DNA from 3 places in the Arthrobacter sp. 7Tela_A1 genome. Region 1 is predicted to be linked to each of the others. Evidence: predicted binding sites of a transcription regulator. Region 1 holds the regulator's gene; each other region holds the start of a gene.
What was found. Region 1 encodes HrcA, which represses chaperone genes, less so after heat shock. Its sites were predicted from a motif close to TTNGCACTCGNNNNNNNCGAGTGCNAA; they were not measured.

Region 1 (9,696 bases):
CTCAGCCCGGAGACGGTGCTGCCCGGAAGGTCCACCTGGGTGACGTCACCAGTGACAACCATCTTGGAGCCGAAGCCCAGGCGGGTCAGGAACATCTTCATCTGTTCCGGCGTCGTGTTCTGAGCTTCATCCAGGATGATGAAGGCGTCGTTGAGGGTGCGGCCGCGCATGTAGGCCAGCGGCGCCACTTCAATGGTGCCGGCGGCCATGAGGCGGGGGATGGACTCGGGATCCATCATGTCGTGCAGGGCGTCATAGAGGGGCCGCAGGTAGGGGTCGATCTTGTCGTTCAGGGTCCCCGGGAGAAAGCCAAGCCGCTCCCCCGCTTCGACGGCCGGGCGCGTGAGGATGATCCGGTTGACCTCCTTTTGCTGCAGCGCCTGTACGGCCTTTGCCATCGCCAGGTAGGTCTTGCCCGTGCCCGCCGGACCAATCCCGAAAACCACGGTATTGCGGTCGATCGCGTCAACGTAGTTCTTCTGGTTCAGCGTCTTGGGCCGGATCGTCCGCCCGCGGGTGGAAAGGATGTTCTGCGTCAGAACCTCGGCGGGACGTTCAGCGGTCTGGTCCCTGAGCATGGTGATGAGCTGTTCCAGCACCTGCGGCGTGACGCGGGTCTGGTGGCGCGCGAGGACCCTGACCTCATTCACCAGGCGGACAGTCCGGTCGACGGCCTGCGCAGGGCCCGAGACAGAGAGTTCGTTGCCCCGGACGTGGAGGTTGACCTCGGGGAAGGCGGACTCGATGACTTTCAAAGCCTCGTCATTCGCGCCCAGAGACTGGACCATATGCTCCGTGGAGTCAAAGACAATCGTCTGCTGGTCCTCGTGGATGGTGCCGATTCCTGCTGAAGATTCGGTCATATATACGGCCCCTCGGCCTCTCATCGCCCCTTATCAGGTCATCTTGGTCTAAAGCTGCACAACGGAATATTTGGCCCGGTGAACTCCCGGAGCAATTCCGCGCGCACAGCTCATTTAATCTTACTTGATCTGCGCCACGCCGTGCCGCCATGGAAGCAGGAGTCTAGCCGCAACAGGTACGGGAGGGGTCCGTGACGCGGGTTACGCGGTTTGTCTCGGCTTTGCATCGGCTCGGTCTCAATCAGGTTTCAGTCCCATCCCAGAACAGTTAAGTCACCGTTTTCGGGCCGCGGGCTGTGCCAAGCTTGGGGTCGTGCTGCGGCCGGATCCCCGCTCCGGACGCTCCCCCACATGCACCGCCCGGTCCCCGGACTGCGGGCACTGAGCAACGGAAGGCAGGGACAGCTATGGCAAGACAACGGCGGACCCGCATCCGAATCCTCCTCCTCGCAGCCTCAGTTCCGTTCTTCCTGCCCGGCTGCGGCGTCGTCGCCGAGCTGCCTACTACCTCGATGCCCGAATCGTTCAGCAAATCATCTGCGTCTGAAGGGCTGCCCATGGCGGTTTCGGCTCCCGCGGAGGCAACGGCCTCGAAAGTTGTCATGCCGGTCTACTGGCTGGCCCAGAACGAATCCGACATCCAGCTGTACCGGGAGTTCCTGCCGTCTGAAAACACGGGCGACCCGATTGGCGAAGCAGTACAGGCCATGACGGCGCAGGTTCCGCACGACAGCGACTACTTCACGCCCTGGCAGCCGGCGTCTGAGGTGACCGCCTCGATTTCGACCAAGAACGTCATCACGGTGGACATTACCTCCGACGCCTTCAAGGCCTCGCTCGACGCCGGCATGGCCCACCGGGCCGTTCAGCAGCTGGTGTACACCGCTACCGCCGCTGCGGCCAACGCCGGACTCACGACGGCGGGGCACAACACCAGCGTGGTTGTCCTGGTGGACGGCAAGGCAGGCTACCAGGCCTTCGGCCACGAGCTGCTGGCAAAACCCCTCGAACGCGACAAGAAGCTGCCCGCACCCATTTGGATCATCGACCCCCAGGAAGGCGACGGCGTCGAAACCTCCGTGACCGTCAGCGGTTCCGCCGTAGTCCGGGAGGAGAAACTTTCCTGGAGCGCCGAGCCGATCGTGAAGGGACGTCCGGATACGTCAGCCGCCACCACGGGCAGCGTGGCACTCGATGCCGCCACCGGTGAAACGGCACTATTCAGTGTGACCATCAAACTGGAACCGGGCGAATACAACCTGCGGGTCTTCCATGGCGATGGAGCCAACGAAGATTCGAAGCGTATTACTGTCTACTGACGCGGAGGACGCCCGGGCTGACTCGGGAGCTTTAGGACCAGCGGCCCAGCACGTGGTTCAGCAGCACCAGTGCTGCCGGGCCGGCGCTTGACGAGCGCAGCACGTGCGGCCCAAGGCGCACCGTGAGGGCACCGGCTGCACGCAGGGACTCCAGCTCCGCGGGAGAGATCCCGCCCTCGGGACCCACCACGACGGCAATCGAAATCCGGTCCCCCGCTGCACGGTCCTGCCCCTGGATCTCCAGTGACCCCACCGCGTCAACCAGTCCGGTGTCCGCATCTTCGTGAAGGACGAGCACAAGGTCCATGCCTGCCAGCCGCTGCGGAAGTGTCTTGGTATCAGCGACGCCCAGGACGACGGGCAGCCGGGAACGTCGGGACTGCTTGGCCGCGGACGTGACGACCGATTGCCACTTCGCCTGTCCCTTCGCTGCCTTCTCGGCGCGCCACCGCACAATGCTGCGCTCTGACTGCCAGGGAATGACGGCGTCGACCCCCAGCTCCGTAGCTGCCTCAATGGCCTGCTCATCCCGGTCCCCCTTGGCCAGGGCCTGGACCAGGATGAATTCGTGGACCGGGGCGGGCTCGGACTGGACTTCGCTGACCTCGATCTCCAGCAGGGCAGGCTCAGCGGAGCGGACAGTTCCGCGCAGCCGGATCCCGGCGCCGTCGACAATGTCAACGTCCTCGCCCGGAGCCAGCCGCTTCACCGAAACAGCGTGCCGGGCCTCCGGGCCGGTCAGCGCGAACACGCCTCCCGGCGCCGCCGCTGCCACCTGTTCGGGGTCGCCGAAAAAGATCGGGTTGGTCATGAAGTGCCAGCCGGCGGCTAGTGGTTGCCGAGGCGGTCTCGGAGCTTGGCGAAGACCCCCGGGCTGCTGGTGCCGCCGACGCGGCCTTCGGCGAACTGTTCGCCGCGAAGTTCAGCGAGCCGGCGGAGGAGTTCTTCCTGCTCGGCGTCGAGCTTCTGCGGCGTCTCGACCTGGACGTGGACCAACAGGTCCCCGCGGCCGTAACCGCGCAGGTGGGTGACGCCCAGGCCCTTGAGAGTGGTCACTTCGCCGGACTGGGTGCCCGGTTTGATGCTGATTTCCCGCGCTCCGTCGAACGTTTCCATGGTGATGACCGTGCCCAGGGCTGCCGCGGTCATGGGGACGGTCAGCGTTGCATGCAGGTCGTCGCCTTCCCGGACGAACACCGGATCGGCGTTGACGCGGATTTCCACGTAGAGGTCACCCTGGGGTCCGCCGGCAGTGCCGGCCTCTCCCTGGCCGCTGAGCTGGATGCGGGTGCCGGTGGCGACGCCGGCGGGGACCTTGATCGTCAGCGTGCGGCGGCTGCGGACCCGGCCCTCTCCGGCACACTCGTGGCACGGATCGGGAATGATGGTGCCGAACCCCTGGCAGGAACCGCAGGGAGCGGTGGTCATGACCTGGCCGAGGATGGAGCGGACGGCGCGCTGGACCTGCCCCGTGCCGTGGCAGATGTCGCAGGTGCGCGGTGAGGTACCGGGCTGGCAGCACGAGCCCTCGCAGGTGGGGCAGAGGACAGCGGTCTCGACGTCGATCTTCTTGTTGGTGCCGAAAACGGCGTCCTTCAGGTCGATGCGGACGTTGATGAGCGCGTCCTGGCCGCGGCGGGTACGCGAAGCCGGTCCCCGGCCGCCACCGGCGCCGGCGCCTCCGCCGAAGAACGTGTCGAAGATGTCCTGGAAGCCGAATCCCTGGCCGCTGAAGCCGCCGCCGAAACCGTTGTCGGTGCCGTTCTCCTGGCCGGTGGTGTCATAGACCCGCCGCTTCTGCGGGTCGGAGAGGACCTCGTAGGCGTGGGACACTGCCTTGAACTCGTCAGCGGCTCCGGGTGCGGTGTTGACGTCGGGATGCAGCTTGCGGGCAAGCTTGCGGTACGCCTTTTTGATTTCCTCGCCGGTGGCATCCCGGCTGACGCCGAGTACCTGGTAGTGATCACTCACTCGTGCACATCGCTTCCTGTGTTGCGTACCCCGTCAAGGGGCGGTTTATGTCTTTTCGACGGCGCCCGGAGGGGCTGCCGCTCCGGGTCACTCGTTCAGGACCCGGGAAAGGTAGCGGGCGACGGCGCGGACCGCAGCCATGGTATTGGGGTAGTCCATTCGGGTGGGACCAAGGATTCCTACCATAGCGGACGCGTCCGGGCCGTACCCAGTGGCCACCACCGAGGCCTCGGAGAGGGAGCCGTAGGGGTTCTCCGAACCGATGCGGACGGAGACACCTCTGGCGTCCTGCTCCATCTCTGAAAGCAGGCGAAGCATGACCACCTGTTCTTCAAGTGCTTCAAGGATCGGTCCGATGGTCAACGGGAAGTCTCCGGTGGCACGCGCCAGGTTCGCCGTTCCTGCCATGACCATCTTGTCCTCGCGGTTGATGCCCGCAAGCTGTTCCAGGCAGCGGCCGAGCGCCCCCGCGGTGCCGCGCAGCTGTACCGGCACCGTCGCGAGGCAGTCCGCGAGGTGGCTGGTGATGCGCGTTAGGTTGGTTCCCGACAGTCCCTGCAGGAAGTGCTGCCGGAGTTCGTGCAGGGCCGGCTCGGTGACCGGGGACGGAACGGTGATGACCCGCTGCTCAACCCGGCCCGTGGTGGAAATCAGGACAACCAGCACCTGTGCCGGTGCCAGCAGGACGAACTCGATATGCCGCACCTTGGCATTGCCCAGATGCGGATACTGGACGACGGCGACCTGGTTGGTGAGCTGGGCCAGCAGGCGCACCGTCCGGTCCAGGACGTCATCAATGTCCTCGGCACCCTCCAGAAGGTTCTGGATGGCACGGCGTTCGGCACTCGACAGCGGCTTCAGGTCCGAGAGCTGGTCAACGAAGAGCCGGTACCCCTTGTCGGTAGGGATACGTCCGGCAGAGGTATGCGGGGCAACAATCAGGCCCTCTTCTTCGAGGACCGCCATGTCGTTGCGGATAGTAGCGGAGGAGACACCGAGCCGGTGCCGCTCCACCAGGGCCTTGGAACCGACAGGTTCGCGGGAATGGACGTAATCTTCAACAATGGCCCGGAGCACCTCGAGCCGGCGTGGTTCACTCATGGTTTTCCCTCCCTTGTTGAAGTTCCTGCGGCACGTTTACGCCGATTAGCACTCGGCATACTCAAGTGCTAAGTCTAATACGTTCCGATGCCGTTGTTAGCATTGAATCTCCCGTGCCTGCGAGACCGCCGGCGCTTTGACCCGTGTCCAGGAACGAGGAAACCCCGTGCCGAACTTTGAATGGGGACCGAGGGATATCTCTGCCCCGGTCCGGAAAGCACTTCGGCAGGTCGGCGCCGAGAAGGGCCTTGTGCTGGAGGATGTCCAAACCGGCTGGGTAGGCGCCGTCCTGCGAACGGAAAAGTCCGGGGGCCTGCACCTCATGGTCCTTGAAGACGCCCGGGGACGCACCAAATCCTTTGAACTGGGCTTCGGCTTCCTCCTCGAAGGCGAACCCGTGGAGGTGGTTCCGGCAGTAAGGTCCTCCGCCCCGGCAGTGCAGCGCACCGCGTCCGGTTCGGTCGCCGTAGCGAACCAGCGGGCCCGCACCGCGCGGGCCAGCCGCATCTGGGTGGAAGGAAAGCACGACGCCGAGCTGGTGGAGAAGGTCTGGGGCGATGATCTGCGTGTTGAAGGCATCGTCGTCGAACCCCTCCACGGCGTGGACGACCTGGCTGCGGCGGTTCGGGATTTCTCCCCCGGGCCCGGACGGCGGCTGGGAATCCTGGTGGACCACCTGGTGCCGGGGTCCAAGGAATCCAGGATCGCAGCCGCAGCGATGGCCGTTCCCGGCGCAGCAGAGAACGTCCTGATCGTTGGCCACCCCTACGTGGACGTCTGGCAGGCGATCAAGCCCCACGTCATCGGACTGCAGGCCTGGCCCGTGGTCCCGCGTTCCGAAGACTGGAAGACCGGCATCCTGAAGGGACTCGGCTGGCCGCACCGTGACCACACCGACGTCGCCATGGGCTGGAAGAAACTCCTGGGTGCCGTGCGGACCTACGCGGACCTGGAACCAACCCTCCTGGGGCGGGTCGAAGAGGTCATCGACTTCCTCACCGTGCCCTAGCCCGGCAGGCCTTGCCGGCGCCGTCCCCCGGCTGCGGCGCCCCGCCGCGGCTGTGTTTGCCTGGACACGCCGCCGGACCCAGTACCCTTGATGAACAACAGGTACCCGTGGGTGCGAACCCTGCGTCATCTGAGAGTTAAAGGAATGCAACTGTGTCCAACACACGCCAGAACCATCCGCAGCGACCGGAAAACCACGGTTCACCAGCGCGCCCGGACTACCAGGGTGCACCCGCCAACGCCCTTCCGCTGACTGCTTCCGAAGACCGCCAGTGGGCAACACTGTCCCATTTCGGCGGCATCCTGGGCTTTGTGCCGTCCCTCATCATTTACCTGGTCTTCCGCGACCGCGGCCCGTTCACCGCACAGGAATCCAAGGAGGCACTGAACTTCACCCTGCCTCCCACCATCCTGGCGCTGGTCGCCTGGCTGCTGTCCTTCATCCCCGTTGTGGGCGGCTTTTTCGCGGTCTTTAATGCCCTGATCTGGATTGCCGTCGCCGTGGCTTCTGTTATTGCCGGCATCGAATGCAACCGCGGGCGGCCGTACCGCTACCGCTTCAACCTGCGCCGGATCCGCTGACGCATTCAGCGCCTCCGGCCGCCGCCGAAAGACACGCTGCACTAAGAGACCCGCCATACCAAGAGACCCGCCATCCCTTCAGGGAACGGCGGGTCTCTTGTGTTGAGCGGGCTACACTAAGGCAGCAGGCGGCGCACGACGGCGTCCGCCAGCAGGCGTCCCTTCAGCGTCAGCAGGACGGTTCCGGCCATGGCGGCCCGGGGATCAACCAAACCATCGGCAATGAGTCCGGCCACCGCAAGGCGGCCCTCCGGGCGCAGCCGGTCACGGGAAATTCCTTCGGCAAGCCGGGCTCGAAGCATGACGTCTTCGAGGTAACGGGTGTCTGCGTCCAGGGTTTCGCGGCCGACTGCCGGGGATTCCCCCGCCGCGATCCGGCCTGCATAGGCAGTGGGGTGCTTGGCATTCCACCAGCGGATGCCGCCGACGTGCGAGTGCGCACCGGGACCGACGCCCCACCAGTCATCGCTGCGCCAGTACGCCATGTTGTGCCGGCATTCATCCGACGGTGTCCGTGCCCAGTTGCTGACCTCGTACCAGCCGAGTCCGGCTGCTCCGAAAAGTTCATCGGCCAGCAGGTATTTGTCCGCGTGGTCGTCGTCGTCGATGGGCGGAACTTCGCCGCGCCGGATCCGTGCCGCCAGCTTGGTGCCGTCTTCAATGATCAGGGCGTAGGCGGAAATATGGTCCGGTTCGTAGCCAAGCGCTTCCTCAACGGAGTACTTCCAGTCCGCCAGGGACTCCCCCGGTGTGCCGTAGATCAGGTCCACGCTCACCTTGAGGCCGGCGTCGCGCGCCCATTTCACGGCCTGCGGCACCCGCGAGGGCGTGTGTGTCCGGTCCAGGACCGCCAGCACATGCGGAACAGCCGACTGCATGCCGAAGGACACGCGGGTGAAGCCGGCGTCAGCGAGCAGCTGCAGTGATTCCGGTGTGACTGAATCCGGGTTGGCTTCGGTGGTCACCTCGGCGCCCGGGGCCAGGCCCCACTGTTCGACGGCGGTGCCGAGGATGGCTGCGAGGTCTTCGGCCGGCAGCAGCGTCGGTGTTCCTCCGCCGAAGAAGACCGTTTCGACCGGGCGGTGCGGAACGCCGGAAGCCCTCAGGGCGCCGGCGGCGAAACGCACTTCCTGCTGCGCCGTCGCCGCGTACTCAACCTGCGAGGCACCCCCGCCAAGTTCCGTGGCCGTGTAGGTGTTGAAATCGCAGTAGCCGCAGCGGACGGCGCAGAACGGGATATGGACGTAGAGGCCGAACCGGCGCCCGGCTGCCTCCGTGGCAGCCTGGGCCGGCAGGATACCGTCCTTTGGCGCGGGATCCCCGAGGGGCAGTGCGCTGGGAGTCACTTCTTGGTTTTGTCCTTGGACTCGTCGGAGGACAGCGCGGCGACGAAGGCTTCCTGGGGAACCTCGACCCGGCCCACCATCTTCATGCGCTTCTTGCCTTCCTTCTGCTTTTCCAGCAGCTTGCGCTTACGGCTGATGTCGCCGCCGTAGCACTTGGCAAGCACGTCCTTGCGGATAGCGCGGATGGATTCGCGGGCGATGATGCGGGAACCAATGGCAGCCTGGATCGGCACCTCGAACTGCTGCCTCGGGATCAGCTCGCGGAGCTTTCCGGTCATCATGACACCGTAGGAGTAGGCCTTGTCCTTGTGGGTGATGGAGCTGAAAGCATCCACCTGCTCGCCCTGGAGCAGGATGTCCACCTTGACCAGGTCGGCCACCTGTTCGCCGTCGGCCTTCCAGTCCAGCGAAGCGTAACCGCGGGTCTTGGACTTCAAGACGTCGAAGAAGTCGAAAACAATCTCGGCCAGCGGCAGGCGGTACCGGATTTCCACCCGGTCCTCGGAGAGGTAATCCATGCCGCCCAGGACTCCGCGGCGGGTCTGGCACAGCTCCATGATGGCGCCGACAAATTCGCTCGGAGCAAGGATCGTGGCGGAGACCATCGGCTCGCGGACCTCTTTGATCTTGCCTTCCGGGTACTCGCTCGGATTGGTCACGGTGACCACCTTGTTGTCCTCGAGCGTCACCTCGTATTCCACGTTCGGTGCGGTGGAGATCAGGTCCAGGTTGTACTCACGCTCGAGCCGCTCACGGGTGATTTCCAGGTGCAGCAGGCCCAGGAAGCCCACCCGGAAACCGAAGCCCAGCGCCGCCGAGGTCTCGGGTTCGTAGACGAGCGCGGCGTCGTTAAGCATCAGTTTTTCCAGCGCATCGCGCAGCACCGGGTAATCCGCGCCGTCGATCGGGTAGAGCCCGGAGAACACCATGGGTTTGGCATCGGCGTAACCGGGCAGTGATTCGGCTGCCGGTTTGGCGAGGTTGGTGACAGTGTCGCCGACCTTGGACAGGCGCACGTCCTTCACACCGGTAATGAGGTAACCGACTTCGCCGACGCCCAGGCCCTTGGAGGGGGTGGGTTCGGGCGAGCTGACACCGATTTCCAGGAGCTCGTGGCTCGCACGGGTGGACATCATCTGCACGCGCTCGCGCGGCGAGAGCTTGCCGTCGACCACGCGAACGTACGTGACCACGCCCCGGTAGGTGTCGTAGACCGAGTCGAAGATCATGGCGCGTGCCGGTGCGTTGGGGTCGCCGACCGGTGCAGGAATGTCACGGACAATCTGGTCCAGCAGGGCTTCAACGCCGACGCCGGTCTTGCCGGAAACCTTCAGCACGTCCGCCGGATCGCCGCCGATCAGGTGTGCCAGCTCCTCGGCGTACTTCTCCGGCTGCGCTGCCGGGAGGTCGATCTTGTTGAGGACGGGGATGATGGTGAGGTCGTTCTCCATCGCCAGGTAGAGGTTGGCCAGCGTCTGGGCCTCGATGCCCTGGGCGGCGTCGACC
Region 2 (9,696 bases), on a different contig from region 1:
TTTCCGGTGAACCGACGAAGAGTGCGCCCTCAGGTCCGGCAGACGCTTCGTACTCCGAGCGGCTGACCGGCGGCCAGCCGCGTTCCCTGCCGATCCGGTTCTGCATCGCGGCGTAATGCGGCCACGCTTCTTCCAGTGCCTGCTCATCCGTCGCGGCTATGTAACCGGGAGAGTGGGCCCCGACGGGAAGCATCGGCTTGCCGAACTCCTTCAGTGCCCGCTTGAACAGGGAAACGAAAGGAGTGAAGCGGGCGGGTTCCCCGCCGATGATGGCCAGCATCAGCGGCAGGCCGTAGTGGGCCGCGCGGACAACGGACTGGGGTGTGCCGCCCACAGCGATCCAGGCGGGGATCGCGCCGTTTTCCGTGGGGGGATAGACCAACACGTCGCGCAGGGGAGGCCGGGTGGTCCCCTCCCAGCTGACGGGCTGTTCGGCCAGCAGCTTGGTGAACAAATCTAGTTTCTCTTCGAACAGGACCTCGTAATCAGCCAGGTCGTAGCCAAAGAGGGGGAAGGACTCTGTGAAGGAACCCCGGCCAAGGATGACTTCTGCACGGCCGTTGGACACGGCATCGAGCGTTGCGAAACGTTCGTAGACCCGGATGGGGTCGTCGGAGGACAGGACGGTCACCGCGGATCCCAGACGGATACGGCTGGTCTGTCCTGCGATGGCTGCCAGCACGGTCTCCGGCGAGGACACCGCGAAGTCGTCCCGGTGGTGTTCACCGATGCCGATGAAATCGAGTCCCACGGAATCGGCCAGGACGGCCTCCGCGACCACGTTGCGGACGACCTGGGGCATCGGCAGCTTGTTGCCCCCGCCGTCGAACGTCACGTCTCCAAACGTGTCCAGTCCCAGTTCAATCTGCTGTGCCACTCAGTCCGCCTTTTCTCGATCCCATGCAAATGCATCTAATGACGAGCCTAACCTGTCGTGGCGCAAGGCTATTCCCCGCCGGTCCGGCGGGGGCCTGCTCCGCCGCGCCGCACCCGGCCGCACGGAGCGCCCCGCGCTCGCAGATAGACTGGAAACCGGTCCGGAGCGCGGCTCCGTGCCCGGGGGCGACGACAGATCCACCAACCGAGGACAGTTGAGGAACTTTGCGAGACTTTAGTGCACGCCTGGCCACGCCTGAGGAGATTGCGGACTGGGACAGCCGCGTCCAGGCAAACCCCAACGGCGGCAACGTCCTGCAGTCCGCCGCCTACGCCGAGGTCAAATCGCACCACGGCTGGAACCCCGTCTACGTTGTCTTCACGTGTGAGGACTACACGTCCTATAACCTGGTCATCGAAAAGAAGGTCCCGCTCCTGGGCAGCCTCTGGTACCTCATCAAGGGTCCCGACGCCGCCGCAGCCGAAGACGTGCCGGCCATGGCACGGGCACTGGGCAGGTTTGCCAAGGAGAGCGGCCGCCGGGTCTTCGCACTCAAGGTGGAGCCGGACATCGTGGACGGAGAAGACGTCCAAAAACTCTTCCGCGACGCCGGACTGGTCAAGACCTTCAATCTCCAGCCCAACGACTCCACCGCACTGCTGGACACGACGCCTGACACGGAACAGATCCTCAAGAACATCTCCTCCCGTGCCCGCAACGCCGTCCGGCGGGCGATCCGCGAAGAGGCCGACGTGCGCCGCGTGGAGCCCACCGAAGAGAACATGCGCGCCATGTACAAACTGATGAGCCACATCGAGGACCGCTCTGCGGCGAGGATGCGCTCCTACGAGTACTACCAGCGCTTCTGGTCAAACTTCACGGCCGCCGGACAGGGCCGCTTCTACTTTGCGTTCGAAGACGGTGAGCCGAGTGTCGGTGCGTTCGTCATCGCCTATGGCAAAAAGGGTACGTACAAGGACGGCGGCTCCAAGCCGCGGCGCAAGCAGTATGGGGATTCCCACCTGGTGCAGTGGACTGCGCTGACCGAACTTAAGGAAGACTTCGGTATCGAGGAATACGATTTCTGCGGCACACCGCCGAGCAGCGAACTCAAGAACAAGGAGCATCCCCACCACGGGCTGGGCCTGTTCAAGACCAGCTTTTCCAAGACCGTCACGGACTTTGCCGGGTGCTGGGACCTGGTGCTGGACCCGATGCGGTACCGGATTTGGAACACCATCGGTGAACGTGTGACCCGCCAGATCTACTGGCGCAGGCATCACCAGCCGTTCTACTAAACCGCACGCCACGACGAGGCCAAAGGGGTGGACACTGTGGAGAATGAGAATGAGCGCCGCAACGCTGCCCTGAGCACGCAACCGGCAGCAGGGCTGATCCCTGTGATCAAGGCACCCGAACGGGCGGAGCGGAGCAGCGCCGCTGGCCTGCGCAGCACCAAGCCCAAGCCGCCGCCGGCTACGTCCTCCGTTCCACGCCTGGAGAAGGGTACTGCCGCAAAAGACCCGTCCGCCGCCCCCAAGGGCCAGCGCGCGGCTGCTGGACCGCGGGGAGGTCAGGCAGCGGCCGGTGTTCCGCCCCGTACCGGCAAGCCGCGGGCACGCAAGACGACGCCCCGCCAGCACAGCCCCTCGGCGGCCCAGCGCACGGATTCGTCCTCGGCAGCGGCGCGGCGGATGCTGCGCCGCCTGGTGCAGGGGGAAGCACCGCCGACGCAGGCTATGTCAATCGTGGAACGACTGGCCGGGAGCCCCTACGCCAACCCCCGGGTGCGGTCCGGCGGTCCGGACGCCAGTGCGCGGAAGACCCTCGACTTTGCCCTGGGCATGGCAGAGACCATGTTCCGGTACGGTGCAGGTGCCCTCGAAGTGGAAACCGCCATAATCGCCGTGACCGCGGCCTACGGACTCGACAACATCGAAGTGGACATCACCAACCAGTCGGTGCTGCTGAACTACTCGCCCAAGGACCAGACGCCCATTACGGTCATGCGCGTCGTCCGGTCCTGGACGAACAATTATGCGGGACTGGCGCTGGTGCACCGGCTGGTCACTGACATCGTGGACGGCCACATCACCCGTGCCGAGGCGTCAGCCCGGCTGGGTGAGATAGTCCATAAGCCGAAGCCCTTCCCGCGGTGGGCTGTCACCTTTTCCGCCGGCCTGTTTGCCGCAGCGATTGTCGCGTTTATCGGCGGCGGGCCGCTGGGATCAGCCGTTGGATTCGGCAGCACTATCCTGGTCAGCCTGCTGCAGCGGGTGCTCGGACGCTGGCGGGTGCCGGACTTCTTCACCACCGCCGCGAGCGGGTTCCTCGTGACCGCCCTCGCCATGCTGTTCTGGTGGCTGGACGCCAGCGGTTCCGTGGACCTGAACATCGCGCCCGGAATCGTGGTGGCAGGGGGCATCCTCCTGCTGCTGCCCACCGGACGCCTGGTTTCCGCCGTGCAGGATGCGATTAACGGCTTCCCGGTGACCGCCGCCGGCCGCTTCCTGTCCGCCTTCCTCAGCTTCGGCGCCATTGTCGCGGGAATCGCCGTCGCACTGGTGGTGGGGGCCCTGCTGGGCATGCCCTACCTGGAAGTGACTGAAGAGACGTCGTCCCAGTACCCGTTCGCCGTCACGGTGCTGATACTCGCCGTAGCCCTGGCCACGATCAGCATCACCGAGCAGTCCCCGGTGAACCTGGTGCTGCCCACCGTGCTGATCGGCGTGGGCGGGTTCCTGGTGGGGACCCTGTCAGAAGCGGTGGGCGTGGGTCCACGGCTGACACCGGCTGTCGCAGCGATCGCGATCGGCATGGCCAGCCGGATCGTCGCCCTGCGGATGGGCGCGCCGCAGCTGGTGATCGCCGTGCCGGCGATCCTGTTCCTGTTCCCCGGCTTGAGCATCTTCCGTTCCATGTACGGCCTGAGCATCGGGCTGGAGGATATCTCCGACGGCGTTATCGGACTCTTCAACGCCCTCACCGTCATCCTGGCAATCGCCGGGGGAGTGGTATTCGGCGACAACCTGGCCCGTCCGCTGACCCGCAACCTCAGCGGAAATGACCGCCGCAACCGCCGGCGCTGACGGCGCGGATACCGGGGGTCAGAGAACCTTGCCGATAGGGGTCCGCTTCTCCGCCTGGAAGGCGTCCTCGGTCCGGCCCGCTGCCCAGTAGCCGGAGAGCGAGACCTGGTCCCGTTCGAGTCCATGCCGGTTGAAGAATATTTCCCGGAGTTCCTTCATGGCTTCGCGTTCACCATGGGCAAAAACCTGGACGTGCCCGCTCGGCCAGGGGTAGGCGGCCACTGCTTCAGCCAGGACCCGCCCCGCTCCTGCGGCCGTTCCCCGGTGGAGCCAGGTGATGCGTACGCCGTCGGGCGCGGTCAATGGCAGCTCATCTTCCGGGCCGTGGACTTCTATCAGCGCGGAACCGATGGCGTCGGCCGGCAGTGCTTCCAGTGCGGCCGCCGTGGCAGGAAGGGCGGACTCGTCAGCTGCGAAAAGATACCAGTCAGCGTCCGGATCCGGCGAGAAACCGCCGCCCGGGCCGCCGAACGTGATCGTCTCACCGGGCTGGGCTCCGGCGGCCCACGGTCCGGCAAGGCCTTCCGCCCCGTGCACCACGAAGTCCATGGCCAGCTCCCGCTTCACGGTATCCACCCAGCGGACGGTGTACGTCCGTGAGACCGGCCAGTTTTCCCGTTCCGTCTGCTCACGAAGCGTTTCCAGGCTCACCGAGCCGTCCAGCGGGCGGCCGTCGGGCCCGAACCAGATCTTGCAGTAGGCGTCCGTGCAGTCGCTGGGGTGGAACGACTCGAACCCGGGGCCGCCAACGACAATCCGCACCATGTGCCGGGAGAGCTGTTCCCGGCGCAGGACCTGCATCGTGTGGACGGGCCTTGCGCGCCGGACCGGAGCAGGGGAACGTGTGGCGGGTGCTTCAGGCATGAGTTGTTTCTCCTGGTAAGGGGGGACTGTTTCTACGGTACCCCGGGAAGCTGCCAGTCCACCGGGGTGCTGCCCTGGGCGAGCAACATCTGGTTGGCGCGGCTGAAGGGACGGGATCCGAAGAATCCCCGGGAAGCGGACAAGGGACTGGGATGGGCCGACTCGATCCTCGGGGCCCCGCCCAGCAAAGGTGCCAGGGCCTGCGCCTGCCGTCCCCACAAGACGGCGACAAGCGGAAGCGGTGATCCGTCAGCACCCCGCCGCGCTGCCAGGGCCCGGACGGCCAGATCCGTAATGTCCTCCCAGCCGCGGCCGCGGTGGGAGTTCGGCGCGCCGGCATCGACTGTGAGGGAACGGTTCAGCAGCAGTACCCCCTGTTCCGTCCAGGCGCTGAGGTCTCCGTGTCCGGCGGGCATGATGCCGAGGTCCGCCTGCAGTTCCTTATAAATGTTGGCCAGGGACCGCGGCAGGGGCCGGACTGCCGGGTCCACCGAAAAGGAAAGGCCGACGGCGTGCCCCGGGGTTGGGTACGGGTCCTGTCCTGCGATGAGCACCTTTACCTCGGACATGGGCCGGCGGAAGGCACGCAGGATGTTCTGGGGAGCGGGCAGGATATGGGCTCCGGAACTTCGACGGCGTTCGAGCTCGTCTCCCAGCCGGTGGATCAGGGCAGCCGCCGGCTCAAGGGCTTCGGCCCAGTCCGCAGCCATCAGCGACGTCAGCGGTGTCCCGCTGGTGAAAGGAATGGGCGTGCTGTCGCCGGCTTGCTGCTGACCGCCGGGCATGCCGGGAGGATCCAAAGGGAACAATGCCGGCTCTTCACTCTTTCTCACCTGTCCAGTCTTGAATATCTGGCGCCGGAATCCCAACCGGATCCACGGCAGACCTAAATGACAAGGCTGTTATTCCGGTTTAGGATTACTGCTGGACACAGACTCTTCCCCCACACCGGCGTGCCGTGCTGCGGCGCCCTGGGGGAACAGACCAGGAGACGGGGACACTCAGTGGCAGGATCAGCCGAAGCCGGGGCCTTCTCACCGGACGGCACCGTCGACCCCGAGAGCCCCCTGAGCGAACGCGAGCAGCAGATGCTCTCGCTGGAACGTTCGTGGTGGAAGTACTCGGGGGCCAAGGAACAGGCCATCCGGGATCTCTTCGGGCTCTCTGCGACTGCCTATTACCAGATCCTCAACGCGCTGATCGACACGGAGGAAGCGCTGGCACACGATCCGATGCTGGTGAAGAGGCTGCGTAGACTACGTACTACACGCCAGCGTGCGCGCACCGCCCGCCGCCTGGGCGCCGACGCGTAGGGACCCACAGATCAAGGACAGACAACGCAACCATGAGCCAATACCCCAGGGACGAGTTCGATAAGGTCCCGGAGACCTCCACACGGCAGGGCGTCCACCGCGAACGCCTCATCCCTGCGCGCTCGAGTGGTATTGGCCTGATCATTACGGTTGGTGTCCTGGCACTCCTCGTCGGGCTGGCCGCGTATGTGGTCCTGCCCCGGCTCGGCATCGGCGCTGACGGCAACGCGACACCGGTGGCCGCGGAAACGGAAGCGACTGAATCTGCGTCCCCGAGCGCCTCGGCGACACCGTCCAGCTCGCCGTCACCGTCGGCATCGCCTGCCGAGCCGCCGTCCAGCAGCCCGGAGCCGACCCCCGTGGAATCGACCCCCACGGCAGACAAGACCCAGCCGGTGGTCGTCCTGAATGCCAGCGGAATCAGCGGCCTGGGGGCCGGCATCTCCGCCCGGATCGGCGTCGATGGCTGGATCACCTCGTCCGTTGGCAACTGGGCCGGAGCTCCGCTGCAAAGCTCGGTCATCTTCTACAATGGCGAGGCCCAGCGCGCCAACGCCGAGGAGCTGTCTGCCCTCCTGAGAATCCCGACGCTCAGCGAGTCGCCTGAATTCTCTAATGTGACAGTCGTGGCGGGCCCCGGTTTCCAGTAAGAGAGCCGGTATTGAGTTAAAACTCGATAACTGTTTTCCCGCCCCGGACCGCAGGCGGTTCCCTGTAGCTAAAGTTAGCCCCAGCCGCCGGGGTAACAGCGGTCCGGCCACACCTCGGCGCGGATCTCCCGGCAGTTGTTCCGGCGGAGTACCACCCCCGGGACTGAACTGAACAAGGGGAGTGAAGCATGGCGCAGGGCATCGTCAAATGGTTCAACGGCGAAAAGGGGTACGGGTTCATCACAGTCGATGAGGCCCAGACTGATGTTTTTGTCCATTGGTCGGCCATCCAGTCGGCCGGGTACCGGACGCTGGAAGAGGGCCAGAGGGTGGAATTCGAGATCGGTGAGGGACAAAAAGGTCCCCAGGCTGAAGACGTCCGGACGGTCTAGCCGGACCCCACCAAACAGATGAGCCGGCGGCCCCTTGAATCCAGGGGCGGCCGGCTCTTTCCGGTTCCGCGTGTTGGGTGCCCTGCTCTTGGGCCCCCGGCACTACTCCCGCAGCGGCATCCCGCGCGCATCAGTCCGGAAGGTCTGGGCCCCGGCCAGGATCATGATTCCCTCGACGAATCCCCAAATCGCGCCGGCACCGAAAGTGAAGAGCGTGACCAGCAGCTGAACGACGCCGATGGTGGTGTAGCCGAGGTAGAAGCGGTGGATTCCGAGGCCGCCCAGGAAGATGCCGAGCAAACCTGCTGCCAGACGGGACTTCGGTGGCGCCCAGCCATACGGGGGCTGGTAACCCTGCTGGTAAGTATTGGGAGGCCCGGGCTGCTGGTAGTAGCCGGGCGGCGGGCCCGGCGGATATGGATTCTGGCCGGCACCCTGAAAATGTCCCGGACCCTGGTACTGTCCCGGGCCTCGATACTGGCCAGTGGACTGGTACTCCCCGTGGTACTGGCCCGGGTGCCCTGGCTCCGCGTAGCGTCCCGGTCCCGGATACTCGCCCTGGTAGGGGTCCTGCCCTGAAGCGCTACCAGGGCCTTGGCCCGGATGGCGGCCTGGTTCCTGGGACTGGTAAGCCGACTCATCGTAATCTCCGGGCGGACGGCCATAAGGGGGCGGGGCGGCACTGGAACCATGTGCAGCCGGCGCCGAGGGGTCCTGGTCCTCCGGCTGGTTCGGGGTTGGTTGCCCTGAGGGGGGCTCGTTCGTCGCCATATGCCTTCTCCTGGAGATCTCGGGGTCACGCCGCCCGCAGGGAACCCGTTGCTAACGAAAGGGCGCGCATGGGACCAATCTACGCTGCCGGGCAGCGATTTGGAGGCAGCTGACGGTCCCCGGTGGGGCGAGCAGGTTCCCGTGCGGGTTCTGGAAGGAAGCCCCGGTCACAACCGGCCGTGACTGCTTGCACTCCCGGTGCGGGAGTGCTAATTATTGACTTAGCACTCTTGCGGGCTGACTGCTAAAAGTCGCCGGTGTTGAGTGAACCAGCAAGCCGCTGGGGTGAGGGGCGGAACGCGCGTAAAGAGATCGTGCGATTCGTCCCGTCCGTCGCGGGCACCTCAGAAGGAATGCAACATCCAAGCATGACTGTTCCGGAAGGACGATAGCCGTTATGGCCAAGATCATTGCATTTGACGAAGAGGCACGCCGCGGCCTTGAGCGGGGCCTGAACACCCTCGCCGACGCCGTCAAGGTCACGCTCGGCCCGCGTGGCCGCAACGTCGTACTCGAAAAGAAGTGGGGCGCCCCCACCATCACGAACGACGGCGTTTCCATCGCCAAGGAGATCGAACTCGACGATCCCTACGAGAAGATCGGCGCCGAGCTGGTCAAGGAAGTTGCCAAGAAGACTGACGACGTCGCCGGTGACGGAACCACCACGGCTACCGTCCTGGCTCAGGCCCTCGTCAAGGAAGGCCTGCGCAACGTTGCTGCCGGCGCCGACCCGCTGGGCCTGAAGCGCGGCATCGAGAAGGCTGTCGCAGCCGTCACCGCCGAGCTGCTCGCCTCTGCCAAGGAAATCGAAACCAAGGAGCAGATCGCTGCTACGGCTTCCATCTCCGCCGGTGACCAGCAGATCGGCGACCTGATCGCCGAAGCACTGGACAAGGTTGGCAAGGAAGGCGTCATCACGGTCGAGGAATCGAACACCTTCGGCCTGGAACTCGAGCTCACCGAAGGCATGCGCTTCGACAAGGGCTACATCTCCGGCTACTTCGTCACCGACGCAGAGCGCCAGGAAGCGGTCCTCGAGGATCCGTACATCCTGATCGTCAACTCCAAGATCTCCAACGTCAAGGACCTCGTTGCCGTCCTCGAGAAGGTCATGCAGTCCGGCAAGCCGCTGTTGATCATCGCCGAAGACGTCGAAGGCGAAGCACTGGCCACCCTGGTGGTCAACAAGATCCGCGGCACCTTCAAGTCCGTAGCCGTCAAGGCTCCGGGCTTCGGCGACCGCCGCAAGGCCCAGCTGGCCGACATCGCCATCCTCACCGGCGGTCAGGTCATCGCCGAAGAAGTTGGCCTCAAGCTTGAGAACGCCACGCTGGACCTGCTCGGCAAGGCACGCAAGGTTGTTGTCACCAAGGACGAGACCACCATCGTCGAAGGTGCAGGCGACGCCGACGAAATCGCCGGCCGCGTCAACCAGATCCGCGCCGAGATCGAGAACTCCGATTCGGATTACGACCGCGAGAAGCTGCAGGAACGCCTGGCCAAGCTGGCCGGCGGCGTTGCAGTCATCAAGGCCGGTGCCGCAACCGAGGTTGAGCTCAAGGAACGCAAGCACCGCATCGAAGATGCTGTCCGCAACGCCAAGGCAGCGGTTGAAGAAGGCATCGTCGCCGGCGGCGGCGTGGCCCTGATCCAGGCCGGCCAGAAGGCATTCGCCAACCTGAACCTCGAAGGCGACGAAGCAACCGGCGCCAACATCGTCAAGGTTGCCATCGATGCTCC
Region 3 (9,696 bases), on a different contig from region 1:
GTCGCCCGCACCGCCGTCGCCCGCGGCCTGGAGTTCCTTCCGGTTCCGGAGAACTACTACGAAGACCTGGAAGCCCGTTTCGGCCTGGACCAGGCGTTCCTGGCGACCCTCCGGGAGCTTAACCTGCTGTATGACCGTGATGCTGACGGGGAATTCCTGCACTTCTACACTGCCACGATCGGCAATGTGTTCTTCGAAGTCGTGGAACGCCGGCCCGGCTATGAAGGGTACGGCGCGCCCAACGCGCCCGTGCGGCTCGCGGCGCAGTATCAGCGGACCCGCGCCTGACCTGCAGGGATGCCTGCCCATAGCCCGCGCTTGTCGGGTAGGATCGTGCTCGGCGCCCGGAGCGGGGGCACGAGGGCAGGGGGACGTGGTGCGCAGCAGTCAGGCCTGGTACGTGAAGTCGGTAGAGAAGACCTTTGCCGTCCTTGGCGCCTTCACGGCTGATTCTCCCCGGCTGAGCGTGAGCGAGGTTGCTGCCGCTGCCGACCTGAGCCGTGCCGCGGCACGGCGGTTCCTGCTCACGCTGACAGACCTTGGCTATCTGGCCGGGGACGGCGCACGTTACCAGCTGGCTCCGCGTTCCTTGAATATCGGCTCCGCGTTCCTTTCGAGCCTCACTCTCCCGGCCCTGTCGGAACCGCACCTGAAAACACTCTCGGCGGATCTGCAGGAGACAGCGTCGGTCTGCATTCTTGACGGAGAGCACGTCGTCTATGTTGCCCGGATTACATCCCCGCGGCTGGTCAGCGTTGCGGTGCATGTGGGTACGCGTTTTCCGGCATGGGCGACCTCCATGGGCAGGGTCCTGCTCGCCGCCCTTGAGCCCGAAGACCTGGAGTCCCGGCTGGACCGGTCCCATCTGCGCCCCTACACGCCCAACACACTGTGGGACCGGGAAGGACTGCTGGCTGAAATCGACACCGTGCGCCAGCGCGGCTGGTCCGTCGTCCTCGAAGAGTATGAGGAAGGCCTGAGCGGAGTGGCCGTTCCCATTCACCAGGGGAACACAGTCGTAGGCGCCGTGAATGTCTCCCTGCACCATGGCAACGCCACGGACCCAGCCCTGAGCGAGACGGTGCTGCCCCGGCTGAAGGAAGCCGCTGATGCGATCTCCGCGGACTGCGGAATCCGGGTTACGGGCTAGACTCCGCCTTCAGGGCCGGCTTTCAGGCCGGGCAGCGAACTGCGGCAGAGGCCCGTTCGCCAACCTCCACCGCAGTCCGGTCTCTTCCGGAGTCCGCCTTTGCCTTTAAGGTGAGGCGTAATCCGATGCGTTGTACAGGTTCAGGTGCAGCGCCGAGGCAATCTGTGCCACGGCCCTGCGTGCGCGCACGCTGTTCCCTGCGGCGTCCAGCGGCGGGGAGAAGGCCGCGATGGCCAGGATCCCGGGCATGACCGCGAGGACACCTCCACCCACGCCCGACTTGCCCGGCAGCCCCACCCGGTAGGCCCAGTCGCCGGAAGCGGTGTAGAGCCCTTCCATCGTCATCTCCGCCAGCATGGGCGGAACAATGTCCGGGTGGGCGATGGCACCCTTCTTCGTGACGGGGTTCATGCCGCGGGCGGCGATCGTCGCTCCCATGGTGGCCAGGTCAACGGTGGTCACCAGGGTGGAACACTGGCGCGTGTACACGTCACAGGCCTCCATGGGATCCGAGTACATCGTCCCGCCCGAGTAGAGCAGCCACGCGATGGCACGGTTATGGAAGTTCGTGGACTGCTCCGAGTTGTTCACGGCATCGCTCAGGGTGATCTCCCGGCCGGCGAACGCGGACTGGGTGGCCAGAATCTTCTGCCAGCGCTCTTCCGCGCTTCCGGCCGGTATGAGCGACACCGTGGACATGGCTCCGGCATTGACCAGCGGCGACAGGGGTTTGTCTCCATGGAGGGCTACGGCGATGACCGAGTTGAACGGTTCGCCGGTGGGGTCTGCTCCCACCTTGTCGTGGAACTGGGGCAGGCCCACTTCATCCATGGCCCTTGCCATCGAGAACACCTTGGAAATCGATTCCAGGGCGAACTCGAAGTTTGAGTCGCCGGCCTCGAACACCTCGCCGTCGACGGTCACTACGCTGATGCCAAACAGCGCAGGATTCACCGAGGCGAGATAGGGAATGTAGCTGGCGTTCTCTCCGCCCTGGTCCGGACTGAAGTCACTGTGGGCACTGTTTACTGCAGCCTGGACTGCTGACCTGTCGACTTTCATACCGCTGTACTCCCGCCGGCCGCCGGGCCTGGCCGCCGCCGGTGGGCGCTGGCGCGCCCGCCCTGGTCCGACCCCCGGGATCCCGCACCGGCTGCCGAAGGCTTTCCGGAATGCTTCCTGGTGCCGGCTGTTGTGCCGGCACCGGCTGCGGCTCCGCCTGTGGCGTCAAATGACTGCTCCCACGTTTCGGACAGCTCTGCGGTAGCCGTGGAGGATTCGTTGACTGTTCCCGGGTGCTTGTGTTCGAGCTGCCAGGTAAAAGGCACAAACTCCGTCTGCGGGTCCTTCCAATGCGGCTTCCGGAACGCGTAGATGACCATGGGAAGGATAATGAGCAGCACCGCACCGCCAACGAGGATCCCCACGTAGGTTTCCGGGGATCCCACGGAGATCTGGTCAGGCGGAATGAAGCTGAAGACGAATGCCATCAGCGATCCCAGGAACCCGACGCCACCGATCAGCCACATGCCAATGTCGCCGCCGGGCACCCGGTAGGGACGGGGCCGGTTCGGCTGGCTGTAACGCAGGTAGATGGCGGCAGCGAACATCAGCAGGTACATGACCAGGTACAGGATCACGGTCAGCTGGCTCAGGATCTGGTAAGCCGCCTGAACCGAGGGCAGGACTACGTAGACAACGCCCAGGGCCGTGACCATAAAGGCCTGGAAGAGCAGGATGTGGGTTCCCATGCCGTGCTTGTTGGTGTGCTGCCAGAACCGGGGAAGATACCCGGCCCTGCCCACGGCGAGGAGGCCGCTGGACGGGCCGGCGACCCAGGTGACCACGCCTGCCAGCACGCCGATGAGGAGCATGCCTGCGACTATCGGAGAGGCCCATCCGATGCCGGCCCATTCGAACATGTCGTTGTAGGAGGTCAGCAGGCTCTGGGTGAGGTTGATGTCCGCCTGGGGGACCACGAAGGCTATGGCCAGGGTTCCCAGGACAAAGATCACCACTGTGCCGGCCGCTGCTATGAGCACTGCCAGCGGATAGTTCCGTGTCGGGTTCTTAACGTCCCTGACGTGGATGGCGTTCATCTCCATGCCTGCGTAAAAGAGGAAGATGCTGGCTGCGAGCACAACGTTTGAGAAGTTGGAGAAGTCCGGCAGGACCTCACCCCAGCCCATCTTGATCTGCGGAGTGTTGCCGGCGAAGTAGTAGGAGAACCCCAGGACAATCAGGATTCCGGCAGGGATCAGGGTGCCGATGATTCCGCCCCACTGGGCAACCTTGGAGAACGCAGCTGCACCGCGGAAGGCAATGAACGTGGCCAGCCAGTAGACCACCAGCACGACAGCCAGGACAAAGGCTTTGTTCCCCGAAAGCTGTGCGTCGATGTTTTCGTCGGTTCCCGTGTAGGCCAGGGATACCGCACCGAAGGTCAGGACCGTTGGGAACCATATGGTGACTTCTATGAAGAGCATGAACATCGCCAGGAACGCCCAGCGCGGCCCGAAAGCCTCACCAACCCAGCGGAACACGCCTCCCGTCTCCGGCCAGCCGGTCGCAAGTTCGGCGGCCACAATCGAAACAGGGACCAGGAAAACGACGGCGGCAAAGACGTAGTAAAAAATCGAACTCAGTCCGTATTCGGCCTCCGCCGGCAGGCCGCGAAGGCTGACAACAGCCACAATGTTCATGACTGCGAGTGCACCGACGGTGATCGACGCATTCTGCTTGGCGCGGCTTTTGCGGTCTGATGCTGATCCGGCGGATGGGGTCGATGCAGTGGAATCGCTCATACCATTCACCTCCTGGATCTAGTGATGGAATCCCGGGTGCTCCTGCTCCACGGGCATGGGGGCACTGAGGTTCTCCAGGTAGGAGGTCTCGGCCTGGATATCGGCCAGCAACCGTCCCGCGAGATCCATGCTCAGGCCGTTGCGCACCACGATCCGCTCGACCGTGAGATTGCTCAGGTTGTCCGGCATGGGGTAGGCCGGCACCAGCCAGCCCTTGAGCCTCAGGCGGTCGGCAAGGTTGTAAAGCGTCCACCTGCCGGTATGGCCCTCCTTGAGGCGCCAGGCGAAGACCGGAATATCCGAACCGTCGTTCCATAGTTCGAACGGCCCCATCTGGGAGATCCCGTGCGAGAGGAAGAGCGCCACGTCCTGGCTTGCCTGCTGGACTTTTTGATACCCGTCGAAACCGAGACGGAGGAACATGTAGAACTGCAGCACCACCTGCGCCCCCGGCCGGGAGAAGTTCAGCGCAAAAGTCGGCATGTCGCCGCCGAGGTAGCTCACGTAGAAGATCAGGTCTTCCGGGAGCCACTGCCGCTCGCGCCATACCACCCAGCCCAGTCCCGGGTAGACCAGTCCGTACTTATGGCCAGACGTGCTGATTGAATGCACGCGTTCAATCTGGAAATCCCAGTCCAGGTCCGGCTGGATGAACGGGGCGATCATGGCACCCGAAGCACCGTCCACGTGGATGGGGATGTCCAGTCCGGTGGAGGCCTGGATGTCGTCGAGCTTGGCGGCAACCTGCTTCACCGGCTCATACATGCCGGTGTAGGTCACCCCCATGATGGCCACGACCCCGATGGTGTTCTCGTCAACGTACTTCTCCAGCTCAAAGCCATCGAGGCATTTGTGCTCCTCGCTGATCGGCACCAGCCTGGCCTCAACGTCGAAGTAGTTGCAGAACTTCTCCCAGCAGACCTGGACGGCCGAGCTCATCACCAGATTCGGTTTCCCGGTGGACTTGCCCTCTGAGCGCCGCTTGTGCTGCCACAGCCGTTTGAAAGCCAGGCCGCCGAGCATGCAGGCTTCGGAAGAACCAATGGTTGACGTGCCGATCGTGCCTTCGGGATCGGGGGAATGCCACAGTCCCGCCAGCATCTTCCAGCAGTACTGCTCGATTGCAGCTGTCTGGGGATACTCGTCCTTGTCGATCATGTTCTTGTCGTAGGTCTCGGCGTAAAGCCGGTTCGCCTCGTCGTCCATCCAGGTGCTGACGAAGGTGGCGAGGTTCAGCCGGGCATTTCCATCGAGCATCGTCTCGTCGTGCACGATCTGATAGGCGGTTTCCGGCATCATCTCGTGCTGCGGAAAGGAGTTCTTCGCCACTTGCGTGGCCTCGCCCGGCCGGGAAAACACCGGGTTGACCGTAAAGAACTCCTGGGGATCGTTCTGCGGCATGGCTTTGACCTCTCGTAAGGAGTGTCCCCATTGAGAAAGCTGGCCGTCACAGGGTGCGCACCCGACTATACGCGCCGGCGTCTGTGCCATGCCAGACATCGGCACCAGGTATCCGGGGCGAGCAGACAGATAGTTAAACGAGTATTCTCCACGGACCGAAGTGATCCACCGTGCGGACAGTGTGCCTGCCGCGGAACCGTTGAGCACGTGTCATGGCGCGCGTAGGCTGAACGCACCATTCGACTCCCAATCAGCAGGAGACCCGCCATGGCCGGACTGACCCGCCGAGACCGCTTTGAACTGCCGGAACCGATGCGCCGCTTCATTGAAGGCGACTGGGACGTCCCCGCTTTCCGAGTGGAAGAATACCGGGACGGAGACAATATGGTTGTCCGCGCTGAACTGCCCAGCGTCGATCCGGAGAAGGACCTGGATGTCACGGTGACGGAGGGCTCGCTGCGCATTCACGGTGAGCGGCGCGAATCCGCCGAGCACAAGGCACGGACCGGGTACCGCAGCGAGTTCAAATACGGGTCCTTCACCAGGGAAATCCCGCTCCCGCCCGGCGCTGCCCAGGAAAACGTGTCGGCGTCCTATAACGACGGCGTCCTGGAGGTCCGGGTGCCGTTGCAGCCCGGCGGCGGACAAGGGCGGAAAGTCCCGGTGAACCGGGCCTAGTGCTGTTCCCGGCTAGGCGCCGGCTTCCGCATACACCGGGTAATCCGTATAGCCTTCCGCACCGTCCGTGTAGAAGGTCGAAGGATCAGGTTCATTGAGGGGCAGGCCCTCGCGCCAGCGGCGCACCAGATCCGGATTCGCGATAGCTGGACGCCCGACGGCGACAGCGTCGCACAGACCGTCTGCGAGCAGGCCGGCTGCGACCTCATGGGTGGTCACGACGCCGAAACCAGTGTTGAGCATGACAGGACCGCCGAACCGCTGCCTCAGGGACTGGACCAGTTCGCCTGCCGGATCCGCATGCAGGATGCTGAGGTAAGCAGGCTTCAGCGGTGCGATCGCGTCCACCAGGAATCCGTAGGTCGCCAGGACGTCATCCGGGTCTGTTTCCCAGGCGTCCTGGATGTTGTGTTGGGGAGAGATCCGGAGGCCTACGCGTTCCGCCCCGATTGTTGCGGCGACGGCCGTGAAGACTTCCACAACGAAGCGTGCCCGTGCCTCCGGGGAGCCGCCGTAGGTGTCGGTGCGGCGGTTCGACGCAGGGCTGAGGAATTCATGGAGCAGATAGCCGTTCGCCCCGTGCAGTTCCACTCCGTCGAATCCGGCATCAATGGCGGCCACTGAGGCCTGCACGAAATTGTCGCGAACGGAATCCAGTTCGAGTTCGCCCAGTTCGCGCGGCACAGCGCAGGGGAGCTTGCCGCGGGGCGTGCGGATGACGCCGTCGACGGCGATGGCGCTGGGAGCCACGGTTTCGTAACCGCCGTTGATCTCCGGATGCGTGGCACGTCCGGCGTGCATGACCTGGGCGAAAATGCGGCCGCCCTCGGCATGGACAGCGTCGGTGACGGCGCGCCAGCCTTTGACCTGGGCAGCGGTTACGAGTCCGGGCTGCCCGCTGAAGCCCTGGCCTTCAGGGCAGGGATAGGTTCCTTCGGACACGATCAGTCCCAGCGATGCGCGCTGGCGGTAGTGTTCTGCGACCAGCGGGCCCGGGATGCCGTCCGCTCCGGAACGGACGCGGGTCAGGGGAGCCATCACCAGCCTGTTCGGCAGGTGGTAGGAGCCGATGGGCACGGGGGAGAAAAGGTCAGTCTGCACAAATTCCTTTCGGCACGCAGCACAAGGCGTGCGGTGGAGGGGTCATTTGCGCCAACCGCGGCCGGGCTGAACGTATTCCCGCGCCCGTCCCTGATCCGGGGTTTCAGCTGCCAGCCGCCCTAACCTCTCGAATCAGGTTCGTGATCCTCGCGGTGGAGAGCCTGCGGCCTTCATCGTCGGTCATCACCACCTCGTGGGTGGTGACTGTTCCGCCCAGGTGGACCGCCGTCGCGGTACCGGTGACGAGGCCCTTGGAGACCGGCCGGTGATGGGTAGCCCCCACCTCGATGCCCACGGCGTACCGCCCGGGACCGGCGTGCAGTGAGGCGGCAAAAGAGCCAAGCGTTTCAGCCAGGACCACGTGGGCGCCGCCGTGCAGGATCCCCGCAACCTGCTGGTTCCCCTCCACGGGCATGGTCGCTACGATGCGGGAAGGGGACATTTCCGTGAACCGGATGCCCAGCTTCACCACCAGGGCGCCAACCCCCGATTCCCCCAGCCAGGGGTGCAGTTCCGCCGGCACACCGGCCTCGATCAGTTCCTGCTGCTTGGGGATCCCGCCCTGCGCGGGGCCAGCCTGGCCCGGCGTGAAAATGTCGCTCATGCCCACTAGGCTTACACCTGTGAGTGAAACTGCCAAACTGGCCTCTGCCCCTGTCTCTTCGACCGACTCCGGAACCGCTGCCGACCCCGCGGATTCCCTTGCCGGACTGGGGATCAACGAGGTCCCCGAGGTGCCGGACACTGCCGCTGACGCCCCGGTCGGAAGCCACGCGGCGCCCACGCCGTCCGCGGTACCCCTTGGCACCGTCAACGCCGCCGGAAACAACCGACTGCTGGTCCTTGACGGCCACTCCATGGCCTTCCGCGCTTTCTACGCGCTCCCGGCGGAGAACTTCTCCACGGACACCGGCCAGCACACCAACGCCGTCTACGGCTTCACCTCCATGCTGATCAACCTGATCAAGAACGAGGAGCCGACACACATCGCGGTGGCCTTCGACCTGGATACCCCGACGTTCCGCACCGAGGAGTACTCGGAATACAAGGGCGGGCGGAACAAGACACCGGAGGAGTTCCACGGGCAGGTGGACCTGATCATCAAGGTCATGGAAGCCATGCGCATTCCCACCATTTCCCTGGACGGCTACGAGGCCGACGACATTCTGGCCACCCTTGCAGAGCAGGCAGCCTCCCGGAACTGGGATGTCATGGTGGTCTCCGGAGACCGGGACGCGTTCCAGCTGGTCAATGACCGCGTCACTGTCTTCTATCCCAAGAAGGGTGTCTCCGACCTGCCGCGCATGGACGCTGCGGCAGTGGAAGAGAAATACCTTGTGCCGCCGGACAAGTATTCGGACCTTGCCGCGCTCGTGGGGGAGTCCGCGGACAACCTGCCAGGCGTGCCGGGAGTCGGCCCCAAGACCGCTGCCAAGTGGATCAAGCAGTACGGCGGACTCGAAGGAATCCTCGAGCACCTGGACGAAATCAAGGGCAAGGTCGGTGACTCCCTCCGCGCGAACATTGAAGACGTGAAGCGCAACCGGCGGCTGAACCGGCTGCTGCGTGACCTTGACCTGCCCGTGGACCTCGACGCCATGGCTGCCCAGCGGCCCGACCGTGAGGCCATCGAGGAACTCTTCGACGCACTGCAGTTCAACGCGCTGCGCAAACGCCTCTTCGACGTCTACGGCGAAGAGGAGGTCCCCGGGGACCACCCGGAGCTGCTGCCTCCGGCCCACAGCACGCTCACCTCCGCGGATGACCTCCAGGCGTGGTTCCAGGCCACCAACCAGAAACCGGCCGGCATCCGCCTGGTCACGGAAGGATCCGGTGAATCCCGGGAAGCGACCGGGATTGCCGTCGTCACCGACGAGTCGGCGGCCTACATTCCGCTGCTCGAGCTGGACGCTGAGGCGGAACAGGTCCTCGCCGGCTGGCTGGGAGACAGCAACGCACCGAAGGTGGTCCACGACTTCAAGGATGCCTACAAGCTGCTCTCCCGCCGCGGACTCCACCTGGACGGGGAAGTCGATGATCCCGCGATTTCCGGCTACCTCATCCAGCCTGACCGGAGAAGCTACGACCTGGCGGACCTGAGCCTGCAGCACCTGAAACTCTCCCTGGAATCCGCTGCATCCTCCAGCAACCAGCTCGAACTCTCGCTGGACGGCGAAGACACAGCCGCCCCGGCGGTCATGGAAGCCTTCGCGGCGCTGCGACTGAGCGAGCACTTCTCCGGCCTGCTGGTTGAGCGCGGAGCCAACCAGCTGCTGGGCGGGCTGGAACTGCCGCTGGCGGAAGTGCTGGCGGAGATGGAGCTGGCCGGGATCGCCGTCTCGACTGACAAGCTGGACGGCCTCCTGGACGAGTTCGGCCGCACCATCGAGGTCGCCAAGGAGGAGGCCTTCGCCGTCATCGGCAAGGAAATCAACCTCGGCTCCCCGAAGCAGCTCCAGGTAGTGCTCTTTGAGGAACTCGGCCTGCCCAAGACCAAGAAGATCAAGACCGGATACTCCACCGACGCCGACGCGCTCTCGGACCTGATCATCAAGACGAACG

Region 2: the regulator HrcA is predicted to act here: its motif matches at 8,178-8,204, upstream of groL (chaperonin GroEL).
Region 3: the regulator HrcA is predicted to act here: its motif matches at 5,359-5,385, upstream of TVB01_RS07545 (Hsp20/alpha crystallin family protein).

The regions. Positions count from the first base shown of each region.
Region 1 covers NZ_JAXIOO010000017.1:38,613-48,308, forward strand. The annotation lists gene TVB01_RS09160 (PhoH family protein) at 1-863, opposite strand, end outside; gene TVB01_RS09165 (GerMN domain-containing protein) at 1,271-2,182, shown strand; gene TVB01_RS09170 (16S rRNA (uracil(1498)-N(3))-methyltransferase) at 2,214-2,993, opposite strand; gene dnaJ (molecular chaperone DnaJ) at 3,011-4,153, opposite strand; gene hrcA (heat-inducible transcriptional repressor HrcA) at 4,241-5,254, opposite strand; gene TVB01_RS09185 (DUF3097 domain-containing protein) at 5,421-6,263, shown strand; gene TVB01_RS09190 (DUF4870 domain-containing protein) at 6,416-6,844, shown strand; gene hemW (radical SAM family heme chaperone HemW) at 6,961-8,190, opposite strand; gene lepA (translation elongation factor 4) at 8,187-9,696, opposite strand, start outside.
Region 2 covers NZ_JAXIOO010000018.1:49,517-59,212, reverse strand. The annotation lists gene TVB01_RS09560 (LLM class flavin-dependent oxidoreductase) at 1-877, opposite strand, end outside; gene TVB01_RS09555 (lipid II:glycine glycyltransferase FemX) at 1,102-2,175, shown strand; gene TVB01_RS09550 (threonine/serine exporter family protein) at 2,212-3,966, shown strand; gene TVB01_RS09545 (siderophore-interacting protein) at 3,985-4,830, opposite strand; gene TVB01_RS09540 (uracil-DNA glycosylase) at 4,863-5,615, opposite strand; gene TVB01_RS09535 (DUF3263 domain-containing protein) at 5,835-6,143, shown strand; gene TVB01_RS09530 (LytR C-terminal domain-containing protein) at 6,176-6,793, shown strand; gene TVB01_RS09525 (cold-shock protein) at 6,982-7,185, shown strand; gene TVB01_RS09520 (NINE protein) at 7,288-7,956, opposite strand; gene groL (chaperonin GroEL) at 8,354-9,696, shown strand, end outside.
Region 3 covers NZ_JAXIOO010000013.1:11,894-21,589, forward strand. The annotation lists gene TVB01_RS07520 (bifunctional sugar phosphate isomerase/epimerase/4-hydroxyphenylpyruvate dioxygenase family protein) at 1-288, shown strand, start outside; gene TVB01_RS07525 (IclR family transcriptional regulator domain-containing protein) at 377-1,150, shown strand; gene glsA (glutaminase A) at 1,256-2,212, opposite strand; gene gadC (putative glutamine/gamma-aminobutyrate antiporter GadC) at 2,209-3,954, opposite strand; gene TVB01_RS07540 (glutamate decarboxylase) at 3,973-5,355, opposite strand; gene TVB01_RS07545 (Hsp20/alpha crystallin family protein) at 5,623-6,033, shown strand; gene TVB01_RS07550 (alkene reductase) at 6,046-7,134, opposite strand; gene TVB01_RS07555 (PaaI family thioesterase) at 7,238-7,738, opposite strand; gene polA (DNA polymerase I) at 7,758-9,696, shown strand, end outside.